One region of the Streptomyces sp. NPDC003393 genome, then DNA from elsewhere that is predicted to be linked to it. Evidence: riboswitches for the same ligand, from Rfam matches in the RefSeq annotation. Region 1 holds a riboswitch; each other region holds the start of a gene.
What was found. Region 1 has a riboswitch for cyclic di-AMP ahead of ACWDUZ_RS20830 (M23 family metallopeptidase). Riboswitches for the same ligand answer to the same signal wherever they lie in the genome.
Positions count from the first base shown of each region.

Region 2: it holds a riboswitch for cyclic di-AMP, as region 1 does, so the genes downstream of both, ACWDUZ_RS19495 (M23 family metallopeptidase) here and ACWDUZ_RS20830 (M23 family metallopeptidase) in region 1, are expected to answer to the same signal.
Region 3: it holds a riboswitch for cyclic di-AMP, as region 1 does, so the genes downstream of both, ACWDUZ_RS06285 (transglycosylase family protein) here and ACWDUZ_RS20830 (M23 family metallopeptidase) in region 1, are expected to answer to the same signal.
Region 4: it holds a riboswitch for cyclic di-AMP, as region 1 does, so the genes downstream of both, ACWDUZ_RS13335 (transglycosylase SLT domain-containing protein) here and ACWDUZ_RS20830 (M23 family metallopeptidase) in region 1, are expected to answer to the same signal.

Region 1 is NZ_JBSFRB010000020.1:111,867-117,691, reverse strand. Features, by position in the region: gene ACWDUZ_RS20840 (PrsW family intramembrane metalloprotease) at 1-1,000, shown strand, start outside; gene ACWDUZ_RS20835 (aldo/keto reductase) at 1,039-1,983, opposite strand; gene ACWDUZ_RS20830 (M23 family metallopeptidase) at 2,078-3,130, opposite strand; cyclic di-AMP (ydaO/yuaA leader) riboswitch at 3,142-3,299, opposite strand; tRNA gene ACWDUZ_RS20825 (tRNA-Met) at 3,641-3,714, opposite strand; gene ACWDUZ_RS20820 (dihydrofolate reductase family protein) at 3,836-5,014, opposite strand; gene ACWDUZ_RS20815 (ArsR/SmtB family transcription factor) at 5,110-5,493, opposite strand; gene arsM (arsenite methyltransferase) at 5,598-5,825, shown strand, end outside.
Region 2 is NZ_JBSFRB010000018.1:116,797-122,621, reverse strand. Features, by position in the region: gene ACWDUZ_RS19510 (GNAT family N-acetyltransferase) at 1-2,169, opposite strand, end outside; gene ACWDUZ_RS19505 (HPr family phosphocarrier protein) at 2,358-2,639, shown strand; gene ACWDUZ_RS19500 (GntR family transcriptional regulator) at 2,850-3,509, opposite strand; gene ACWDUZ_RS19495 (M23 family metallopeptidase) at 3,708-4,487, opposite strand; cyclic di-AMP (ydaO/yuaA leader) riboswitch at 4,500-4,660, opposite strand; gene ACWDUZ_RS19490 (M16 family metallopeptidase) at 4,884-5,825, opposite strand, start outside.
Region 3 is NZ_JBSFRB010000004.1:199,004-204,828, forward strand. Features, by position in the region: gene ACWDUZ_RS06270 (alpha/beta fold hydrolase) at 1-663, shown strand, start outside; gene ACWDUZ_RS06275 (cytochrome P450 family protein) at 764-2,104, shown strand; gene ACWDUZ_RS06280 (transglycosylase family protein) at 2,264-3,385, shown strand; cyclic di-AMP (ydaO/yuaA leader) riboswitch at 3,568-3,733, shown strand; gene ACWDUZ_RS06285 (transglycosylase family protein) at 3,738-4,430, shown strand; gene eno (phosphopyruvate hydratase) at 4,727-5,825, shown strand, end outside.
Region 4 is NZ_JBSFRB010000010.1:108,191-114,015, reverse strand. Features, by position in the region: gene ACWDUZ_RS13345 (LolA family protein) at 1-1,129, opposite strand, end outside; gene ACWDUZ_RS13340 (polyprenyl synthetase family protein) at 1,412-2,422, opposite strand; cyclic di-AMP (ydaO/yuaA leader) riboswitch at 3,015-3,191, shown strand; gene ACWDUZ_RS13335 (transglycosylase SLT domain-containing protein) at 3,195-3,683, shown strand; gene ACWDUZ_RS13330 (HAD family hydrolase) at 3,670-4,545, opposite strand; gene ACWDUZ_RS13325 (FAD-dependent oxidoreductase) at 4,661-5,825, opposite strand, start outside.

The DNA.
Region 1 (5,825 bases):
CGACTTCACCGGCATCGTCGACGGGGTGGTCATCGCCGGGGTGACCGCGACCGGCTTCGCGTTCACCGAGAACATCCTCTACCTGGGGACCGCGTTCGGCGCCGACCAGATGGCCGGCGGCCGGGGCATCGCCTCCGTCACCGCGGCGACCTTCTTCGTGCGCGTGGTCATGTCACCGTTCGCGCATCCCCTGTTCACCGTGCTGACCGGCATCGGTTTCGGCATCGCCGCGACCATGACCGGTGAGCGCCGACGCCTGCGTCGCCTGCTGCTGCCACCGGCCGGGCTGCTGCTCGCGATGGGCATGCACGCCTTCTGGAACGGATCGTCCACCTTCGGCGTGTTCGGCTTCTACGCCGTCTACGGCGCCTTCATGGTGCCCGCGTTCGGGCTGCTGACCTGGCTGGTCATCTGGACCCGGCAGCGCGAGTTGCGGGCCGTCCGCGAGGAACTGCCCGCGTACGCCGCCGCCGGGTGGCTCACCCCGGCCGAGCCGTTCGCCCTGGGCTCGATGCGGGCCCGCCGGATGGCCCGCGACTACGCCGGACACCACCTCGGCAAGCCGGCCGCCCGGACCGTCGCCCAGTACGAGGCGTACGCGACCTCGCTGGCCTTCCTGCGCCGCCGGGGCCGCCTCGGACGGGCCGGGGCCGACTTCGCCGTACGGGAGCGTGAGCTCCTCCACGAGATGTGGCGGCGGCGCGAGGTCGCCCAGCCCGCGCTCGACCACGCGGCCCGGATGACCGCCCCGCCGGTGCGGGTCGTCGCCCCGCCCTGGCCCGTGTACGGGGTGTACGGGCAGTCGCAGAGGTACGCGGCGCACCCGCAGCCGCCCTGGCCCGGCATGCCCGGCCCGGTGCTGCACGCGCCGGGCCTGCCGGGGGCCGGTGCGCCCGGGCCGGGGCACGGTACGGGTGCGCCCGGGCCGGGGTACGGCGTTGCCGGGCCGGTGGCGCCGCACCCCGCGGGCCCGTACAACCCCTACCGGACTCAGCCGTAGGGCTGCCGCACTCAGCCGCCGGGCTGCCGGGCCGGAGCTCAGGCCGACGCCCTGGTCAGCCGTGCGATCTCGTCGTCCGTCAGGCGCAGCTCCGCCACTCCCAGCAGCGCCGGGAGCTGCTCCACCGTCCGGGCCGAGGCGATCGGGGCCGCCACTGTCGGCTGGGCCGCGAGCCAGGCCAGGGCCACCGTGGCGACCTCGGTGTCATGGGCGCGGGCGACCTCGTCGAGGGCGGCGAGCACCTTCCGGCCGCGGTCGGTCTCCAGGTGCTTGGCGGCGCCCTGCGCCCGCGCGCTGTCCACCGTCGCGCCGGGCCGGTACTTGCCGGTCAGGAAGCCGGAGGCGAGCGCGTAGTACGGCACGGCGGCCAGGCCGTACCGCTCGGCGACGTCCCGCAGCGGGCCCTCGTAGGTGTCGCGCGAGACGAGGTTGTAGTGCGGTTGGAGCGCCACGTACCGGGCGAGGCCCTCGCGGTCGGAGAAGTCCAGGGAGGCCCGGAGGCGCTCGGCGGAGATGTTGGAGGCGGCGATGTGCCGCACCTTGCCCGCCCTCACCAGCTCGTCGAGCGCGCCGACGATCTCCTCGACCGGCACTTCGGGCTTGTCGAAGTGGGTGTAGTACAGGTCGATGTAGTCGGTGCCCAGGCGCGTGAGGGAGGCGTCGGCCGCCGCCTTGATGTTAGCGGCGGACAGACCCCGGAAGTCCGGGTGCTGACTGACCTTGGTCGCGATGACGACGTCGGAGCGGTTGCCGCGCTCCTTGATCCATCTGCCGATGATCGTCTCGGACTCGCCGCCCTCGTTGCCCTCCACCCATGCCGAGTAGGAGTCGGCGGTGTCGATGAAGTTGCCGCCTGCCGCCGTGCAGGCGTCCAGGACGGCGAAGGACCGCTGCTGGTCGGCGGTCCAGCCGAAAACGTTGCCGCCGAGGGCGAGCGGGAAGACCTCGAGGTCGGACGAGCCAAGCTTGCGATGGGAAGTCATGTACGGCGTCAACGACCAGGCCGGCGGGGCCCATTCCGCGCCCCGCCGGACCTGACCGCAAAAATCGCGTAAACGGGCTTCGACGCCCGGGGCCTCAGGGGTTGAGGCCCCTCTCCCGCAGCCACGCCATCGGGTCGATGCCGGTGGCCTGGCCGCCGGGGTGGACCTCCAGGTGCAGGTGGGGGCCCGTGACGTTGCCGGTGGCGCCCACGCGGCCGATGACGTCGCCCGTGGTCACCTTCTGCCCGACCGAGACACTGATCGACGACTGGTGGCAGAACCACAGTTCGGTGCCGTCGTCGAGGGTGAGGATCGTGCGGTAGCCGTAGGCCCCGGCCCAGCCGGCCTCGGTGATGGTGCCGCTGTGGATCGCCTTGATCAGGGTGCCGGTGGGTGCGGCGAAGTCCAGACCGGTGTGGTAGCCGGAGGACCACATGGAGCCGGCCTCACCGAAGGTGGAGGTGAGGGTGTACGAGGAGGTCGGCAGCGTGTACTGCTTGGCCAGCGCCGCCAGCCGCTCCGCCTCGGCCTTCTTCCTGGCCTCCTCCTCCGCCTTCTTCTTCGCGGCGGCGGCCTTGGCCTCGGCCTCCTTCTGCGCCTTGGCGGCCGCCTCCTGGGCCTTCTTGGCGGCGGCTTCCTCGGCGGCCCGCTGGGTTTTGGCCTCGACCTGGACCTGCTGCTGCTCGGCCTGGGCCATGATGCGGTTGCGCAGCGTCTCGCCCGCGTCCGAGGTGCCCTGTCCGGTCTCGGCGGAGCTCACGCCGACGTCGCTGAGCACGGTCGCGGAGCCCTGCGGGGCGTCGTGGTCGGTCTCGTGGAACAGCGCGCCGACGGCGGGCAGGGACTCCACGGAGGGCAGGTCGGGCATCGAGATGGAGACCGGGGGCTTGCCGGTGTTGGCGCTGGCCATGCCGCCCGCGCCGACGGCGGCTATGACACCCACGCCGAGCACGGTGGAGCTGCGGGCGAGCCCGCCGCCGCGCTGCTTGGCCACCCGGTGTCGGCCACGTACCGGGCGGAGGGAGTCCTCGGTGGGGTTCCACTCCTCCCAAGGGCCCTCGTCGGGGCGCCGAGCGCCGTATCCGAAGGTCTCGGTGCGCTGGCTCGGCAGGGACGGGGCTTCTGGTGCGGGCCGGTTGGACGCCACTCGGGCGTACTCCTTTCCTTCCGTCTCGCCTACCGGGTTAGCTGACGGGTTCGGAGCGGGAAGGTCTCCTACGCGCGTCAATCAGCCGTGCTGCCACGGTGGATGACGCGCGATTCACCCCACGTTGGTGGTTCCCCGGTTCCCTCGCGGGATTCGGCGCGTGCGCACGGAGCCGCCTCTTGTGACGGCTGGGACGACCGCGCTGCGTTATCGAACGTTAATAGACGCCGGGGCGCGATTCCAAGCCGTCCGGCTTGATCCTTAAACCTTTTTGGCCAGGACTTTTGGGCCAGGACACCGAAAAACGGGCGAGTCGCCTGCATCACAGCAGTCACAGAGGATTTGACGGTGTCTCAGATGTTATGCGGAGGGAGATCATCCAATTGCCGAGCGTGACCATCACCGGCGCGTCCCACGCGCGCATGCGCGAAGCGGATTCCCGGATCGGACCCGGGGTCGAAAACACTCAGGGCCGGAATCCACGTTCGGATTCCGGCCCTGAGCCTTCAGTAGCGGGGACAGGATTTGAACCTGCGACCTCTGGGTTATGAGCCCAGCGAGCTACCGAGCTGCTCCACCCCGCGTCGGCATGACACCAGTGTACGCCATCCGCGGGGCGGCCCGCGCACCCCTTTCTTCGACGCTCGGTCCGGCCTTTCTCCGACGCTCGGTCCGGCCCTCGCCGGCGCCCCTCCTCCGCCTCCGTCAGCGCCTCTCCTCCGCCCGGGCCAGGGCCTCGCCTTCCAGGTGCCGGTTGGGCTCCCGGGCCGGACCCTCGAACTCGGGCAGCACGACGACGTCCGCGCCCGCGCCCAGGAGCACCGCGGCCCCGTTGGCGGCCTCGACGAACGTGTCCGGTTCCCGCCAGGCCGTGACGACCCGCCGTACCCCCGCGTCCAGAATCAGCCGGGCGCACGGGCGCGGCCGGGAGGCACGTCGGGCGCACGGTTCCAGGCTGCTGTACACCGTGGCGGCCGGCAGCCGCGGATCGGCCGGATCGATCTTGGCCAGTGCCGCCTCCTCCGCGTGCACGACCGGGTCGCCGCCCTCCCGCGAGTGGCCCCGGGCGAGCTCGGTGCCGTCGGCGGCGACCACCACCGCGCCCACGCTGAAAGCGGTCCGCGAGGGCGGGCACTGGGCCGCCAGCTCGCAGGCGATCCTGAGCCAGTGCCGGTCCGCGGGGACGGCCTCGTCCCCGGTGCCGGGCGCGGTCGGCTCGTAACGCACGAGGACGACGTCGCCGATGGCCCGCGTCTCCACCCGTCGCAGCCGCCCGCCCTGATACGCGCCGGGACCGAACAACCGGGGCGCCCGGGGGTCGCCGACGAACAGCGGGGCCAGGACGAGCTGCACCTCGTCGGCGAGCTGCCGCTGGAGCAGCTGGGTGTGCACCGTCCCGCCGCCCTCGACCATCAGTCGGCGCACCCCGCGCACGTCGTGCAGATGCTCCAGCAGCAGCCGCCAGTCGAGCGCGTCCCCCAGAGCCACGATGTCGACGCCGTGGCCGGCCCGGGCGCCGACACCGGCCTCACGCAGCCGCTGGGCACCCTTGTCGGTCGTGTAGACGATCTTCTCCCCGCCCGTGTGCCAGAAGCGGGCCTCGGGGTCCAGCTCTCCGGAGGCGCTGACCGTGACCTTCAACGGGTACTCCGGCCGCCCGGCGGCGACTCGGGCGGCGCGCCGCTCGGGCGAGTTGACCAGCAGCCGCGGGTTGTCGGCCCGCAGAGTGCCGGCTCCGACCAGGATCGCGTCGACCGACGCCCGTACCTCGTCGACCCGGTCGAAGTCGGCGGGGCTGGACAGCAGAAGGCGATCGGGGCCGGTGTCGTCCAGGTAGCCGTCCAGGGAGACGGCGGCGGACAACAGCACGTACGGAAGGGGCATCGGCGCACTCTCTCTCGGGGGACCGGCAGTCTCACACGACCGACTCGGGCGGTCTTCGCGTCCCTCGGCCGCGACACGGCGGCCGAGGGACGCGGTCACGCCGTCGTCCGGGCGGCTTTCGGCGTCGTCAGGAACCCGGCGAGCTCGTCCAGGGCCCCGGGCAGCGCCCAGTAGTACACCCAGGTACCACGGCGCTCGCAGTCGATCAGGCCGGCCTGGCGCAGAAGCTTGAGGTGGTGGGAGATCGTCGGCTGGGACAGGTCGAAGGCCGGCGTCATCTCGCACACGCACACCTCACCGCCCTCCCGCGAGGCGATCATCGACAGCAGGCGCAGCCGCACCGGATCGCCCAGCGCCTTGAAGACCTTGGCCAGCTCCGCGGCGCGTTCGTCGTCCAGTGGCGCGGCGGCCAGGCCCGGGCAGCAGGCGCCGGCACCGGCGCCGCCCCGGCCGTTCACCTCGAGCTCTTGTTTCGGCATGCCCCTATATTGACGTTTCTCGATCCAGGGCGCAAGGTTGCATCAACGAACTTCAATACAGGCCGCCCGGGCACCGCCATGCCCCGTCATCCAGGAGTGAAGAGATGAGCGAGCAGTCCACCGATCTGCGCGAAACCGTCCGTCGGCGCTACGCCGCCGCAGCCGTGCAGGTCATCGAGGGCGGCGCCGCCTGCTGCGGCCCCGAGCCCGTCGAGGTCGACGAGAACTTCGGCTCCGCTCTCTACGCCGTCGGCGAACGCGACGCCCTCCCCGCCGAAGCGGTCGCCGCCTCCCTCGGCTGCGGCAACCCCACCGCCGTGGCGGAACTCCGC
Region 2 (5,825 bases), on a different contig from region 1:
TCTCCGGGTGCCCGGGCCGGGCTGCGGGTGGGTGCCTGCCTTCGGTCCCGTGCAGGTCTCGGGGTCCAGGTGGTCCAGGGGAGCCGAACCGAACCACGCTTGGGCCCGGAACGCGCGATTCGGGTCGGGCCGGTACACGGTGTCGGGCAGCGCCTCCTCGCCCGGCCGGGGTGCGCTCCCGGGCTGCGCTGCCGCGCCGGGGCGGGGGGCTGCGTCTGTCGGTATGTCCGTGCCGGGCCTCGGGGTCGGACCGGGCCGCACACTCGTGCCGGGCTGGGGGGCCGTACCGGGCGCGCCGGCCTGCGGGCCCGTGCTGGCTGCCGCCGACAGGGCTTCCGCGAGGCCGCCGAGCTCGACGTGGACGACCAGGACCGGCTTGCCGGGTGTCGCCTCCGCGGCGGAGCGGAGGGCCTCGGCGAGGGCCGCGTCCTCGGGGGCGCCCTCCCCCACCGCCGGTATCGCCGTCACGACCACCGCGTCGGTCGTCTCGTCGGCCAGCGCCCGCGACAGCGCCGACCGGAAGTCCTCCGCGGACGCCGCCGTCGTCAGGTCCTGCGGCGGCTGCGGGCGCAGCCCCTCGGCGAGGCAGCGGTCGTACGTCAGTACGCCCAGCGACTCGGAGTTGCCCAGGATCGCCACCCTCGGGCCGGGGGGCAGCGGCTGCCGGGCGAGCAGCAGCCCCGTGTCCACCAGCTCCGTGATGGTGTCCACGCGAATCACGCCCGCCTGCCGCAGCAGGGCCGAGACCGTCGCGTGCGGCAGCCGCGTCGCCCGGACGGTGTGCCCCTGCGGGGCCGAACCGGGGCCCTGCACCACGACCAGCGGTTTCACCGCCGCCGTGCGCCGGGCGAGCCGGGTGAACTTGCGCGGGTTGCCGATGGACTCCAGGTACATGAGGGCGACGTCGGTGTGGGGGTCGTCGTACCAGAACTGCAGGACGTCGTTGCCGGAGACGTCCGCCCGGTTGCCGGACGAGACGAAGGTCGACACTCCTGTGACGCCGGTCACGCCGCCGCCGCGCCGGTGCAGCCGGGACAGCAGCGCGATGCCGATCGCTCCGGACTGCGCGAACATCCCGATGCGGCCGGGACGCGGCATCTCGGGGGCGAGGGAGGCGTTCAGCCGGACGTCCGGCGAGGTGTTGATGACCCCGAAGGCGTTGGGCCCGATGATCCGCATGCCGTACGCGCGCGCGTGCCGGACGAGTGCGCGCTGGCGCTCCCGCCCCTCGGGGCCGCTCTCCGCGTATCCGGCGGAGAGCACGACGAGCCCCTGCACACCGTGCTCGCCGCACTCGGTGAGGACCTCGGGGACCTGCTCGGCCGGTACGGCCACGACCGCGAGGTCCACGGGTCCTCCGATCTCGCGCACCGACCGGTGGGCGGGCACCCCGTCGATCTCCTGCCGGTCCTCGCCGAAGGCGCGGTTCACGGCGTGCAGCCGGCCGGTGAACCCCGCCTCGCGGATGTGGTCCAGGAGGCTGCGGCCCACGCCCCCGCGGGTGCGGCCCACCCCGATGACGGCGACCGAGCCGGGCACCAGCAGGCGGCGTACCGACCGCCCCTCGGCGCGCTGCTCCCGCGCGCGCTGCACGGCCAGGGAGCGGTCCGTGGGCTCGATGTCGAACTCCAGGTGCACGACGCCGTCCTCGAAGCTGCGCTTCTGGGTGTACCCGGCGTCGGTGAACACTTTGATCATCTTGGTGTTGGCGGGCAGCACCTCGGCGGTGAAGCGGCGGATGCCGCGCTCGCGGGCGACAGCCGCGATGTGTTCCAGGAGCGCCGAGGCGACTCCTCGTCCCTGGTGGGCGTCCTGCACCAGGAACGCGACCTCCGCCTCGTCGGCCGGCGCGGGGGCGGGCGCGCCACCGGCGCCGACGCGGTCGTACCGCACGGTGGCGATGAACTCGCCGCCGACCGTGGCCGCCAGCCCCACCCGGTCCACGAAGTCGTGGTGCGTGAAGCGGTGGACGTCCTTCGCGGACAGACGCGGGTAGGGCGCGAAGAAGCGGTAGTACTTGGACTCGTCCGAGACCTGCTCGTAGAAGCTGACCAGGCGGTCGGCGTCCTGGGCGGTGATGGGGCGGATCCGGGCTGTGCCGCCGTCGCGCAGCACCACGTCGGCCTCCCAGTGGGCGGGATACTCATGCCGGTCCGACGAGGTCTGCATGGGGCCCAGAGTACGGCTAGCGTCCGACAACGGCGCGAGGCAGTCTGTGGAGGAACCGCGCGAGGAAACGGGTCGGATCGAGGCCGCGGTCCGACGCGTGCGGGGACGGGACACCGTGCCGCTCCGGGCACGCCTCACGTGTGGGAAACTGGTCTAGACAACCCTGATATCCCGAAGGGCAGCATCACATGGCTGAACGCCGCGTCAACGTCGGCTGGGCCGAGGGCCTCCACGCCCGCCCCGCTTCCATCTTCGTCCGGGCCGCCACGGCCGCAGGTGTCCCCGTGACGATCGCCAAGGCCGACGGCACCCCCGTCAACGCGGCCTCCATGCTGGCCGTCCTCGGCCTCGGCGCCCAGGGCGGCGAGGAGGTCGTCCTGGCCTCCGACGCCGAGGGCGCGGACGCCGCCCTGGACCGGCTGGCCAAGCTGGTCTCCGAGGGACTCGAGGAGCTTCCCGAGACGGTCTGACGGCCCGATCGAGCGCTGACGTCCCGTCCGGGACGCTGAAACCGCATCACCCGGTCCGGGGTGGCGCGGTTTCGCCCTTTCCCACTCATCTCGAAAGACCGATCCCGCAACACACCGAGCGAAATTCCGGCAGACCGGAATGCCACTCACGGAAAAGGGCAAGGAAAAATACCCCCTGCTGAACAGCCCTTCTTGTATACGGCCGCCGCGTTAATTCCGTGCACCCGACGTGTTTACGGGACGTTGCGAAGTCCTCACGCGATGGGCGGCGCTCGCGCGCTCGGCGTGCACGGCGGTCAGTGCCCGCGCGCGCTCGCCGTCGCCGCGCGCCACCGCGTCGGCGATGGCGCCGTGCTCGGCCCAGGACTTCACGGGGTCGGCCGGGACCGGCACCGAGTACATCCAGGCGATCTTGTGCCGCAACTGGGTCAGCATGGTGGTGAGCGCCGGGCTGCCGCAGGCCTGGGTGAGCGTCTCGTGGAACCAGCTCCCCAGGGACCGCAGTTCCTCGCCGCCGCCGCTCCCCGCCCGCTCCTGCCCCAGCCTGACCAGCCCCCGCAGCACCTTCAGGTGGGCCTCCGTGCGCCGCTGGGCGGCCCGGAACGCGGCCAGCGGTTCCAGCAGGAGCCGCATCTCCAGCAGGTCGGCCGCCTCCTGCTCGGTCGGCTCCGCCACGCACGCCCCGGCGTGCCGCCGGGTCACCACGAAGCCCTCGGCCTCCAAGGTGCGCAGGGCTTCGCGCACGGGGACCCGCGAGACGCCGTAGCGGCGGGCGAGGACCTCCTCGGTGAGCCGGCTGCCGCGCTCATGGACTCCGGCGACGATGTCGTCCCGGATCGCCGTGCACACCGAGTGCGCCGGAATACGCATGACCGACCTCCGCCTGAATCCCGCCGGAATCCCCGTCTGTGCGCCGCACCGGACGCCCGTTGCGACTGTATTCCAGTGAACGGCAATTTCCGACGGCAGGCCGGAATCCAGCCACATTTTTTGGACAGCGATCCACCTGGAACGCCGAAAGCCCCGGCCTCACCGGCCGGGGCTTTCGGACAGGACCACGTGGGTCGCTCAGACGTTCACACCGTGCCGGCGGAGGTAGAGAATCGGGTTGATGTCGGAGCCGTACTCCGGAGTGGTGCGTGCCTCGAAGTGGAGATGCGGTCCGGTGACGTTGCCGGTCGCGCCGGACAGGCCTATCTGCTGGCCCGGGACGACCTGCTGGCCCACCGAGACGCCGATGGAGGACAGATGGCCGTACTGGGTGTACAGGCCGTCGGCCATCCTGATCACGACCTGGTTGCCGTAGGCCCCGCCCCAGCCGGCCTGGACGACGGTCCCGCGGCCGACGGCGTGCACGGAGGTGCCGCTCGCGGCATGGAAGTCGACGCCGGTGTGGGAACCGGACGACCACAGGGAGCCGCCGGTCCTGTAACCGGTGGAGACGTACGAGCCGGCGATCGGCGACACGAAGGCGTTGAGGCGCCTGCGCTCGGCCTCGCGGGCGGCGCGCTCCTTGGCCTCGCGCTCCTTCTTCGCCAGCTCGGCCGCCTTCTTGCGCGCGGCCTCGGCCTTCTTGCGCGCGGCCTCCTCGGCCTTCTTGTGCTCGGCGGCCTTCCGCTGGGCGGTGGCCTGGGCATCGATCTTCGCCGCGACGCTGTCACCGATGGTGACGACCGGGGTCAGGCCGGTCTCCTCGGGGGCGGGACCCTCGGCGGCCAGGGCCGGTGTGGCGGCGAGAGTGCCGAGGACTCCGGTGGTGGTGAGTGCCGCGGCACCCACCGCGCAAGCGGTGGTGCGGTGCATGCGGCTGGGGCGGCGATGCTTCCCGGTGGCGCGCGTGAACGCCATGCAGACGCTGGTCCTTTCCTTCCCTCTCGCCTACCGGGTTAGCTGACGGGTTCGGAGCAGGAAGGTCTCCTACGGACCCCTCGCTGCGCGCGGGTGTCCGATTCACCCCAGGGACTGGGTGGGTCCCCGGCTCCCCTGGCTCGCGCCGTACGGGGACTCGGCGATGGCTGTCCGGTGCCGCGGGTGCGGCGCACTGCCCGACGAACAGCCGGACCGACGCTAGAGGGGAGCTTGGTCACTTCCCAAACCGATTCGGACTTTTGTAGCGCATGCCACAGGGCAGACAGGCAACCTCTACCCCAATTCGGACATCGCAGGGCCCCGGTGACGCTTCGGTCACCAGGGCCCCACGCGCGCGTGCCTCGCGCCCGTGCCGGACGGAGTCGCCGCGGATCGCTACTCGGCCGTGACGACGCTCACCTGCCCGATGCCCAGAGCCTCCACGGGCTCCTTGATCTGCGCCGCGTCACCGACCAGGATCGTCACCAGCCGGTCCACCGGGAAGGCGCGGACGACCGCCGCGGTGGCCTCCACCGTGCCGGTGGCGACGAGCTGCTGATAGAGCGTCGCCTGGTAGTCGTCGGGCAGGTGCTGCTCGACCTGGTCGGCCAGCGTGCTCGCCACGGCGGCGGCCGTCTCGTACTTGAGCGGCGCCACACCGACGAGGTTCTGCACGGCGACGTCCCGCTCGGCGTCCGTGAGGCCCTCGGCGGCGAGCTTGCGCAGCACCGTGAAGAGGTCGTCCAGGGCCGGAGCGGTGTTCGGCGTGTCGACCGAGCCGCTGATCGCGAGCATCGCGGCGCCCGAGCCGTCGGGCGCCGAGCGCAGCACCTGACCGAAGGACCGCACACCGTAGGTGTAGCCCTTCTCCTCGCGCAGGACGCGGTCCAGACGGGAGGTGAGGGTCCCGCCGAGGCAGTAGGTGCCGAGCACCTGGGACGGCCACACACGGTCGTGCCGGTCGGGTCCGATGCGACCGATGAGCAGCTGCGTCTGGACCGCTCCGGGACGGTCCACGATGACCACCCGGCCGGTGTCGTCGGCGTGCACCGCCGGCACGGGCCGCGGCTTGGCCGGCGAGCCGGTCCAGGCGCCCAGGGTCTGGCCGAGCAGCTCGTCGAGGTCGATGCCGGTGAGGTCGCCGACGACCACGGCGGTGGCCGTGGAGGGGCGGACGTGCCGGTCGTAGAAGGCGCGCACGGCCGCCGCGTCGATGCCGCGGACGGTCTCCTCGGTGCCCTGGCGCGGGCGCGACATGCGCGCGGTGGCCGGGAACAGCTCCTTGGAGAGCTCCATGGCGGCGCGACGGGAGGGGTTGGCCAGCTCGTGCGGGATCTC
Region 3 (5,825 bases), on a different contig from region 1:
GCGTGCGCGGCGATCCACTGCACCACGGACCCCGCGGCGGACCTCGCCGAGGTCGTGGACACCTACGGCAACGGCGTCGACGTCATCGACGCGCTGACCACCTGGGAATTCGTCGACCCGGACTACGCGGAGATGATCGACGCCCTGCACAAGGCCGCCGGCGGCGACCCCGGACCGCTGCACGGCCTGATCGCGGGCACCCGGCAGGGCAACGCCGCGACCGCCGAGGAGCTGAGCCAGGGCCTGCACGCCTCGACGCTGTGCCTGGACGGCCGTTACCCCTGGGGCAGGTCGGACGCCCCCCTGGCCGGACGGCGCGAGGCGCTGGAGAAGGCGGGCGCCGGGCTGACCCCCCACGACTACGGCCCCTTCGACGCCGCCACCGCCACGGGCCTCGGCTCGATGCTCAGCTGCCTGCACTGGCCGCTCACCCAGGCGCCCCCGCTGCCGTCGCCGCACCGCAGGCTCCCCGGCGACATCCCGGTCCTGCTGCTCGGCGGCGACCGTGATCTGTCGACGCCGGTGGAGTGGCTGTACGACCAGAAGAAGCTCACCCCGCGCGCCGAGGTCGTGGTGGTCGAGGGAGCCGCGCACTCGGTGCAGAGCAGGGCCGCGAACGACGAGGGCCGGCAAGCGGTGTACGACTTCCTCCTCAAACACTGAGCGGCGTTCCTCCTGGGCGGGGCCGCGTGCCACAGGTGCGCTGCCCCGCGCCGACGGTCCGGGGCGGGCCGGTCACGGACCCCCGGGATACGGTCGGAGAGTGACCGACCAGTCCCGGACCGACGAGCCCCAGCAGCCCGCCCCCGAACTCTTCACCTGGGAGTTCGCGAGCAACCCCTACCCCGCCTACGCCTGGCTCCGCGAGCACGCCCCCGTGCACCGCACCCGCCTGCCCAGCGGAGTCGAGGCCTGGCTGGTCACCCGTTACGCCGACGCCCGGCAGGCCCTGGCCGACCAGCGTCTGAGCAAGAACCCCGCGCACCACGACGAGCCGGCGCACGCCAAGGACAGGACCGGCATCCCCGGCGAGCGCAAGGCCGAGCTGATGACGCATCTGCTCAACATCGACCCGCCGGACCACACCCGGCTGCGCCGCCTGGTCAGCAAGGCGTTCACGCCCCGCCGGGTCGCCGAGTTCGCGCCGCGCGTGCAGGAGCTGACCGACCGGCTCATCGACGGGTTCGCGGACCGCGGCACCGCCGACCTCATCCACGAGTTCGCCTTCCCGCTGCCCATCTACGCCATCTGCGACATGCTCGGCGTCCCGCGCGAGGACCAGGACGACTTCCGCGACTGGGCGGGCATGATGCTGCATTTTCCCGGGGGCAAGCCCTCGGACCCCCAGGGGCACGGAAAGAGCCCGCGGGGTGGCGTCGCGCGGTCGGTGAAGAAGATGCGCGGCTACCTCGCCGAGCTGATCCACCGCAAGCGGCAGGCGCTGCCCGCGGAGCCGGCCCCCGGCGAGGACCTGATCTCCGGCCTCATCCGCGCCTCCGACCACGGTGAGCACCTCACCGAGAAGGAGGCCGCCGCCATGGCCTTCATCCTCCTCTTCGCGGGTTTCGAGACGACCGTCAACCTGATCGGCAACGGCGCCTACGCCCTGCTCACCCATCCCGAGCAGCGACACCGCCTCCAGGACTCCCTGGCCCGCGGCGAACGCGGCCTGCTGGAGACCGGCGTCGAGGAACTGCTCCGCTACGACGGCCCGGTGGAGATGGCCACCTGGCGGTTCGCCACCCGGCCGCTCACCATCGGCGGACAGGACATCGCGGCGGGCGACCCGGTGCTCGTCGTGCTCGCCGCCGCCGACCGCGACCCGGAGCGGTTCGCCGACCCGGACACCTTGGACCTCGGCCGGCGCGACAACCAGCACCTGGGGTACGGGCACGGCATCCACTACTGCCTCGGCGCCCCGCTGGCGCGCCTGGAGGGCCAGACCGCCCTCGCCACGCTCCTCACCCGGCTTCCCGACCTCCGACTCGACGCCGAACCGGACGACTTGCGCCGGCGTGGCGGACTCATCATGCGGGGACTGCGGACGCTGCCCGTGCGCTTCACCCCGGCAGAGCGTGGCCTCCCACCGGCAGAACGGCGTTGACGGAAGCAAAGGTGACACACGTTCAACTGTGTGATCTTCACGTGATCTGCGCGGCATGAACTTGTGACGGAGGATCCTCAGCCGATACGTTCACGCATCAGCGTGGCGTACGAGCATCACCCGTCACGTCGGTATCTGTTGTCGCCGAAAGGTCCTTGCATGCTCTCCGGGAACGGCCGTCACCGTCGCCCCCGTCAGGCTCCGGCCCTCTTCGTCACCGCCGGAGTGACCGGCTCCGCCATCGCCATCCCGCTCCTCGGCGCCACCGGCGCGCACGCGGCCGACGGCACTACGTGGGACAAGGTGGCCCAGTGCGAGACGGGCGGCTCCTGGAGCGCCGACAACGGCAACGGCTACTACGGCGGTCTGCAGCTGACCCAGGACGACTGGGAGGAGTACGGCGGCCTCGACTTCGCCCCGAGCGCCGACCAGGCCAGCCGGTCCCAGCAGATAGCCGTGGCCGAGAAGATCCTCGCCGACCGGGGCCCCGGCGCCTGGCCCACCTGCGGCCTGCTCTCCGGGCTCACCAAGGACACCGGTGCCGCGAAGGTCGACACGGGTCTTGGCTACGACTCGTCCTCGAGGTCCGGTTCCTCCCGCTCCTCCGGTGCGTCCCACTCGTCGCATGCGTCGGGATCGTCGGAGTCGAGTGATGCATCCGGCACGTCCGGATCGTCCGATGTGAGTGACCCCGGGCTCGATGACTCGTCGCGGAACAACGGCAACTCCGGTTCGTCCTCGTCCGATTCGGACGCCGGCCTCGGTGCCGGATCCTCCTCTTCGGGCGATTCGTCCTCCGCATCCCCCGTGAATCCGTCCGACGCGCCCTCGCGGTCCGGCGAGCAGGGCGGCGCCCCCGAGTCCGGTGCGACTCCCGGGTCCGGCACGGAGGGTGTCGCGACGCCCGAAGCGTCGCCTTCGACCGCACCCGACCGGGACGACTCGGACAACTACCGGCAGAGTGTCGGATCTTCGGCTCTCGTCGACACCGGGGCCCTGGGCACCGGCCGGCACCGCGGCGGCAGCGCCGCCGAGGACCTGACGGAGAGCGCGGCCGGCGGCCGGCACGCCTCCCGGGGCGACGGCGGCGCGCACACCGCCTCCGCCGACTCCTACACCGTCCGCGCCGGCGACTCGCTCGCCTCCATCGCCGACTCCCTTGACGTCCACGGCGGGTGGCACGCCCTCTACGACGCCAACGAGGCGGCCATCGGCTCCGACCCGAACCGCATCGTCGCCGGTCAGAGCCTGGATGTCCCGGTCGAAAGCGCCCAGAACTAGCAGGAGTTCACGTCACACTTCGTACTGAATGTCCCATTCGGTGAAAGTGTGGGATGAGTCTCAGAAGCCGTGATCGTCTTTGAAATCCCGTCGATCTCGTGTCTACGGTCATGACCGCTCGCCACCGCGAGCCCCGGCTGCCGCCACGCCGAATCCTGCCGGCGGCCGCACGGGAACAGTCGTCGCGTCGAGCGCCGTAGGCAGGAGCGGGGGACCCAAGGTAAGTGCCGCAGCGGGCAGTTCGCCCGAGCGGCTTGGGGTGTAGCCGTGCCTCTTCGAGGGCACGGCCGGGCAACTCAACCGGCCCGAACCCGACAGCTCACCTCGCAGGCGTCGGTGAGGGGATCCATCCATGCTGTTTTCCGGCAAGGGCAAGCACCGTCGTTCCTCCAAGGCCACCCGCGCCATCGCACTCGCCGGTGTCGCCTCCGCCGCCGTCGCCGGCCCGCTGATGGCGGCCGGCAACGCTTCCGCCGCCACCGCCTCCGAGTGGGACGCGGTCGCCCGGTGCGAGTCCGGCGGCAACTGGTCCATCAACACCGGCAACGGCTTCTACGGCGGCCTGCAGTTCACGAACTCCACCTGGGCCGCGTTCGGCGGCACCGCCTACGCCCCGCGCGCCGACCTGGCCTCCAAGGCGCAGCAGATAGCCGTCGCCGAGAAGGTGCTGGCGGGTCAGGGCAAGGGCGCCTGGCCGGTGTGCGGCAAGGGCCTGTCGAGCACCCCCTACAGCGGTGCCACCGCCCCCGCCGGCAGCGCCGCCAAGAGCACCGCGCCCAAGAGCACCACCACCCGCTCCACCGAGCAGCAGGCGGCCGACCGCTCCGCCACGCGTCCGGCCCCGAAGAAGACCGTCACCACCCCGGCCGGCAAGAAGGTCGAGAAGGGTGACGGCGAGTACAAGGTGGTCTCCGGTGACACGCTCAGCTCCATCGCCGCCGAGCACCACGTCAAGGGCGGCTGGGAGAAGCTGTTCCAGCTGAACAAGGACATCGTCGAGGACGCGGACCTCATCTTCCCCGGCCAGCAGCTGCACCTGAAGTAGGCGGCGCGGGCCGCGGGTCCGCTCCCCTCCCGCGGGCTCCCCGTCCCGTGGGTCCCGTCCCCCCAGTCCCCCCGCCCCGGCGCGTGTTCCCCCGTACGCGCCGGGGCGGGGCCCTTTTCGCCGGCGGTTTCCCTCGACTTTCCGCAACTGCTCCCTCCTTTTGTTCCGGTGTGGAACAATGTGGCCGTCACCCTGTCCACGGGACGGTCGGTCGGACGGCCGGGGCCCGGGGACGGTTAGGCTCTAGTCGCAAGGCTCACAAGCCCCGCACTTTCAGCGTCACATCCACGAAGGAGATGCTCGTGCCGTCCATCGACGTCGTCGTAGCCCGGGAAATCCTGGACTCCCGAGGCAACCCCACGGTCGAGGTCGAGGTCGGCCTCGACGACGGCAGCACGGGTCGTGCCGCCGTTCCGTCCGGCGCCTCGACGGGTGCCTTCGAGGCCATCGAGCTGCGCGACGGGGACCCCAACCGCTACCAGGGCAAGGGCGTCGAGAAGGCCGTCCTCGCCGTCATCGAGCAGATCGGCCCGGAGCTCGTCGGCTACGACGCCACCGAGCAGCGTCTGATCGACCAGGCCATGTTCGACCTGGACGCCACCGACAACAAGGGCTCCCTCGGGGCCAACGCCATCCTCGGTGTCTCCCTCGCCGTCGCCCACGCCGCCTCCGAGGCGTCCGACCTCCCGCTCTTCCGCTACCTGGGCGGCCCGAACGCGCACCTGCTGCCGGTGCCGATGATGAACATCCTGAACGGCGGCTCGCACGCCGACTCCAACGTGGACATCCAGGAGTTCATGATCGCTCCGATCGGCGCGGAGTCCTTCTCCGAGGCGCTGCGCTGGGGCACCGAGGTCTACCACACGCTGAAGAAGGTCCTGAAGACCAAGGGCCTGTCCACCGGCCTCGGCGACGAGGGCGGCTTCGCCCCGAACCTCGGCTCCAACCGCGAGGCCCTCGACCTCATCCTCGAGGCGATCAAGGAGGCCGGGTACGCGCCCGGCGAGCAGATCGCCCTCGCGCTCGACGTCGCCGCCTCCGAGTTCTACAAGGACGGCAAGTACCTCTTCGAGGGCAAGGAGCGCTCCGCCGCCGAGATGACGGAGTACTACGAGGAGCTCGTCGCGGCCTACCCGCTCGTCTCCATCGAGGACCCGCTGTTCGAGGACGACTGGGCCGGGTGGAAGGTCATCACCGACAAGCTCGGCGACAAGGTCCAGCTGGTCGGCGACGACCTGTTCGTCACCAACCCCGAGCGTCTGGCCCGCGGCATCGAGGAGGGCACCGCCAACGCCCTGCTGGTGAAGGTGAACCAGATCGGCTCGCTGACCGAGACCCTGGACGCCGTCGAGCTGGCCCAGCGCAACGGCTTCAAGTGCATGATGTCCCACCGCT
Region 4 (5,825 bases), on a different contig from region 1:
CGTTGACCAGGCGGGTGGAGAAGACCGTGCCCTTGCCGAACTTCCCGCTGGCCTGGTCGCCGAGCGAACCGAGGAAGCCGCCCAGGTCTCCCTTGCCGGAGGACGACGGGATGCCGCCCTCGGCGCCGGAGTCGAGGACCGCGATGGAGTTCCAGCCCTTCCCGAGGACCTTCGCACCCTCCTCGGCGAGCCCCTTCTGCGGGGCGAGGCCGTGGTGCGGGTTCGGCCGGACGGGGCGCGCGCCCGTCTCGGCGTCCTTCTTCTCGGTGACCTTCGCGCCCTTGGGCGGGGTGAAGTCGAACGTGGAGGCGGCCGGCGCGGCGAAGCTGACCTGGGTGAAGCCGGCGTCCACCACGGCGGCGCCCCCGCTCGCCGGGGTGAGTGTGAACTTGAGCGGCATCCCGGTCCTGGAGTCCACCGCGATGCTGATCACACCGACCGTGGTGCCGGAGGCGTGCTTGGGCTTGATGACCAGCCGGTAGGCGTCCCGGCCCGCCACCTGGGCGGTGCCGTCCACCGTCACCGAGGTGGTGTCGTCGACCGACTTCAGGGCCTGGTCGGCGAAGTCCTTGGGCGTGGCCGGCACCTCGTCCCGGTGCTGGGTGCCGTCCTGGTCCGCGGTGCTGTGGTAGACCTCGTTGGACTTGCTGTCGTAGCCCCAGACGTCCGCGCCGTTGTGGATGAGGCTGTACTCGGCGGCGCTCTCGATCAGCGAGACCTTCTGCCGGTCCGGGCCGTCGGCCGCGACGCGCAGGGTGTGCGTGCCGGAGGCCAGCTCGGTCAGCTTGGTGCTCGGATCGGCCGACGATCCGTCACCGCCCTTGGCAGCACCGGAGAGCAGGCCGCTCTCCAGACCGCCGAGGTCCGGAAGACCGAGGTCGGTGGTGATCTTGGCGGTGCCGGACAGCTGCTGGACGTCCGACTTGGCGATTTTCTCGATGAGTTGCTGCGCGGTGATCTTCGGAAGGTCCGGGTCGCCGGAGTCGGCGAGTGCGGGGACGAGCCCGATCGTCGCCGCCGCCACCCCCACCACCGCGACCGGAACGACGTAGCGGGCGGCCTTGCGCCGCGCCGAGTGCGGGTCGTCGACCGCCGCGCCCCTGGCGTCGTCGGATTCGTACGGTGTCATGTGTGCCTTACCTCCGTCGTCGGCGGCGGCTGCCCGTCTGTACTGCTCCCACCCCCGAGCCGCCATTCTCACCCGAATCGGTGAGGAGTGGTGTGGTCCGTGGTTTCCATCTGACCAAATCGACAGCGCGGAAGCGTCAGACCGCGGAGCCAACTCCGCGTACGCCTGCGGTATGACACGAAGCGGCGGCGTCTCCACCCGTCCCGTAGGGGTCGGGTGGAGACGCCGCCCGTGTCCGTGAGGAGAAGCGACCCCGACAGGACGCTCCGGGAAGAACCGGCCTCAGCCGGCGCGGTGCACCACCGCGTCGCACAGCTCGAGCAGCGCGGCCTTCGCGTCGCACTCGCGCAGCGGCGCCAGCGCGGCGCGCGCCTCCTCCGCGTACCGCACGGTGTCCCGACGGGCCTGCTCCAGGGCCGGGTGCACCCGCAGCGCCGCGAGCGCCTCCGCGTGCCGTGCGTCGTCACTGAGGTCGGAGTCCAGCAGCTCGCACAGCGCGAGGTCCTCGGACAGGCCCAGCCGCTGTGCGCGCTCGCGCAGCCTCAGCACCGGCAGGGTCGGAATGCCCTCCCGCAGGTCCGTCCCCGGGGTCTTGCCCGACTCGTGCGAGTCGGAGGCGATGTCCAGCACGTCGTCGGCCAGCTGGAACGCGACACCCAGCCGCTCGCCGTACTGCGTCAGCACGTCCACGACGGTCTCGTCGGCGCCGGACATCATCGCGCCGAACCGGCACGAGACGGCCACCAGCGACCCCGTCTTGCCGCCCAGCACGTCCAGGTAGTGGTCGACCGGATCCCGTCCGTCCTGCGGCCCCGCCGTCTCCAGGATCTGCCCGGTGACCAGCCGCTCGAACGCCAGTGCCTGCACGCGGACCGCCTCGGGCCCGAGGTCGGCGAGGATCTGGGAGGCCCGGGCGAACAGGAAGTCACCGGTGAGGACGGCGACGGAGTTGCCCCAGCGGGTGTTCGCGCTGGCCACCCCGCGCCGCACGGCGGCCTCGTCCATCACGTCGTCGTGGTAGAGCGTGGCCAGGTGGGTCAGTTCCACCACCACGGCCGCGGGCACGACCCCCGGCGCGTACGGGTCACCGAACTGCGCCGCCAGCATCACGAGCAGCGGTCGGAAACGCTTCCCGCCCGCCTTGACCAGGTGCTGCGCGGCCTCCGTGATGAAGGGGACCTCGCTCTTGGTGGCCTCGATCAGCCCTTCCTCGACAGCCGCCAATCCGGCCTGGACATCGGCTTCGAGAGCCTGGTCCCGCACGCTCAGCCCGAACGGCCCGACGACGGTCACGAGGGGTCTCCTGTCTGCTGGTGTCTGCTGGCGCTTACACGGTTTGTCGATAGGTCGCTGCCATCACTCAAGTCAGCGTATCCGGTCACGTTTCGATCACCGATGGCGCCCACCGCTACAGGCCAGGCACTATCGGATCACGCCCGATATGACCGCTTATCACCACACATGAGCATATATTTAGCGACTCATCTCTCCCTACCCCGGGCCGCCTTCACTCGCACACATGCGCACAGGTGTACACGTACGCACAGGCCATGACGTCACGCGAAGTGACGACCATCATGCCCGAACACTCCATGGCCCGATTTAACCCTATTGTCATCTCAATCCCGTTTGGCCGTAATTGCTCCTCTCTCCATAATTCCGTGAGTTGGGTCACGCCGGGCCCTCGACCCTCCGTGCGGCCCGTCTTCTCGCCTTCCCTTCCCCCGCATGCCAGTTGACCCTTGGCGATAGCAAAGGATCAAGCACCCCATATGCCACAGATCAAGGTCAACTAGGACGATCCGCAAACCGAGCACTTGTTCCGGACATGTGCTGTCGCATACGTTCCCGGTCCATCGAGCGGACGCCGAATCCTGCCGCCGCCCGATGCCCATCGACTGAACCACTCATGGCAGGAGCGGGGGACCCAGGTAAGTCGCCGGGCCGGAGCGTTGTACGTCGCGCCGGAACGGCTCGGGGTGAAGCCACGTCCCACGGGACGCGGCCGGGCACCTCCCCGCCCGAACCCGACAGCTCACCTCGCAGGCGTAGGAGAGGAATCCGCATGTCCGCTCAGGTCCAGCGCCGCACCCGCACCACCCGTCTCGTTCGCACCCTCGTCGCCGGCGGCGCGGGTGCGGCCGTCCTCGCTCTGCCGCTCATCGGCGCGACCAGCGCCTCCGCCGCCACTCCGGCCAAGAGCACCACCGCGGCCGTGAGCACGGTGGCCCATTCGAACAACCTCGACGGCTGGATCCGCGAGTCCCTCGCAATCATGCACAAAAAGGGCATTCCGGGCAGCTACCACGGCATCTACCGCAATGTGATGCGCGAGTCGTCCGGCAACCCGCGGGCCATCAACCTGTGGGACTCCAACGCCGCCAAGGGCATTCCCTCCAAGGGCCTGCTGCAGGTCATCCAGCCGACCTTCAACGCGTACCACGTGGACGGCACCTCGTTCGACATCTACGACCCGGTCGCGAACATCACGGCCGCCTGCAACTACGCGGCCGACCGGTACGGCTCGATCGACAACGTCTTCAGCGCGTACTGATCGGTCGCCCCACCCGTTCGCCAGGGCCTGTCCGATCGGAATCGTCGGACAGGCCCTGGGGGAACAACCGCTCGAGGACGACGGCGATGCCGTCGTCCTCGTTCGACGAGGTGACCTCGTCGGCCACCGCCTTCAGCTCGGGATGGGCGTTGGCCATGGCCACGCCCCGGGCGGCCCACTGGAACATGGGGATGTCGTTCGGCATGTCACCGAAGGCCAGGGCGCTGTGCCGGCCGAGCCCCAGACGCTCGGCGGCCAGCGCCAGTCCGGTCGCCTTGGTGATGCCGCAGGGCTGGAGTTCGACGGTCCCGGGCCCCGACATGGTGACCGTGGCGAGCGAGCCGACCGCGCCACGGGCCACCTCGGCCAACTCGTCGTCGGACAGCACTGGATGGCGCAGCAGCACCTTGCTGATCGGCGCCTGCCACAGCTCCTCGCGCCGCTCGACCCGCCACGCCGGCAGGGTCGGATGCGGCATCCGGTATCCCGGCTCGATGAGCGTGAGCCCGTCCGCCCCGTCCTGGTCGACGGCGGCGTACACCTCTCCCACCTCGGCCTCGATCTTGCCGAGCGCGGTCTCCGCCGTCTCCGTGTCCAGCGTGACCGACCACAGCAGACGGTCGGTCCCGGCGTCGTAGAGCTGCGCCCCCTGCCCGCACACCGCGAGGCCCGTGGAGCCCAGCGCCTTCAGCAGCGCCCGGACCCTCGGCGCCGGCCGGCCGGTCACGACGAGGTGCCGGGCACCGGCCGCCTCGGCCCGCGCGAGCGCGGCCACGGTCCGTTCGGACACGGAGTCGTCGCCGCGCAGCAGCGTTCCGTCCAGGTCGGTGGCGATGAGGGCAGGTGCAAGGGGAGCGGGCATGATCAGAGAATACGGATCCGCCGCACCCCCGGCCCCACCGGAACCGGACGACCCCGTTCGGCCCTCGCTGCACCGGGTCACCCCCCTCCAACTCGCCTCCGCCGTCCGCGAATGCTCAGCCGTGGGCCGTCGCCAGATGACGGGCCAGCCGTGGCGAGGCGAACTCCGTGCCGCACACGAAGCGCATCACCGGGCCGTACGACGCCGCCGCCGGCAGGCCCGTGAAGTACAGGCCCGGGACCGAGGAGACGTAGCCCGCCCCGAGCTTCGGGGCACCCCGGCTCACCGCGACTTCCGTGCGCAGCTCGTGGCCGAGGAAGCCCAGCGCGGCCAGGTCGACGCGGTAACCGGTCGCCGCCACGATGTGGTCGGCGGTCAGTTCCCGGGTGCTGCTGCCCAGGGTGCGCACGGTCAGCGCCGCGTGGTCGTCGCGGGCCTCGGCGCGGAGGATCCGGGCCACCTCGACGACCGGCACCGTTCCCTCGAAGCGGTCGCGCAGCCACCAGGCGCCGAGCGGGCCGAGCACCCGCCGGGCCAGATGGTGGCGGAGCCGGGCGGGGAGGCGGCGGTAGGGGTGGGGGTAGTGGCTGAGCGCCCACAGCGACCAGGCGCGGCCGAAGGGGGACTCGGGGCGCAGCCTGGGCTGGTCCCAGGGCGGGGCGCCGAAGGCGACCTTGCCACGGCCGCGCGCCACCACCCGCACCCGTGCGCCGGCCTCCGACGCGAGCGCGGCAGTCTCCAACGCCGACTGGCCGGCACCGACGACGATCAGCTCCTTGCCGGCGAACCGGGTCAGGTCGTGATGCTGGCAGCTGTGGGAGACCGCCGCGGTGGGCGTGGGGCCGTCCGGTGCCGCGGCGGCCAGTTCCGCCGGCAGATGGGCGAGGCCCGACAGGCCGGTCGCCACCACGACCGCACGGGCGGTGAACTGCTCCCCGGAGTCCAGCTTCAGCTCGAAGCCGTCACCCGGCCGCCGGTCGACCGACACGACCCGGGTCCGCTCCAGTTCGGGCACCAGCCTGCGCTGGAACCACTCGCCGTAGGCGACGAAGGTCTCCACCGGGACGATGTCCTCGTCCGTGACCAGCCGTTCGATGCCGGCCGCGTCGCAGTAGTCGGCCAGGGTGTGGCCGTGTTGCGGGCAGTCGATGCCGGAGGCGGCCGGGGTCGACTTGAGGAGCATTCCGGCGGGCATGTGGTCCCGCCAGGCGACCATGGGCTCGCCGAAGACGCGGACCGGGATGCCGCGTGCGCGCAGATGGGCGGCGGTGGACAGGCCG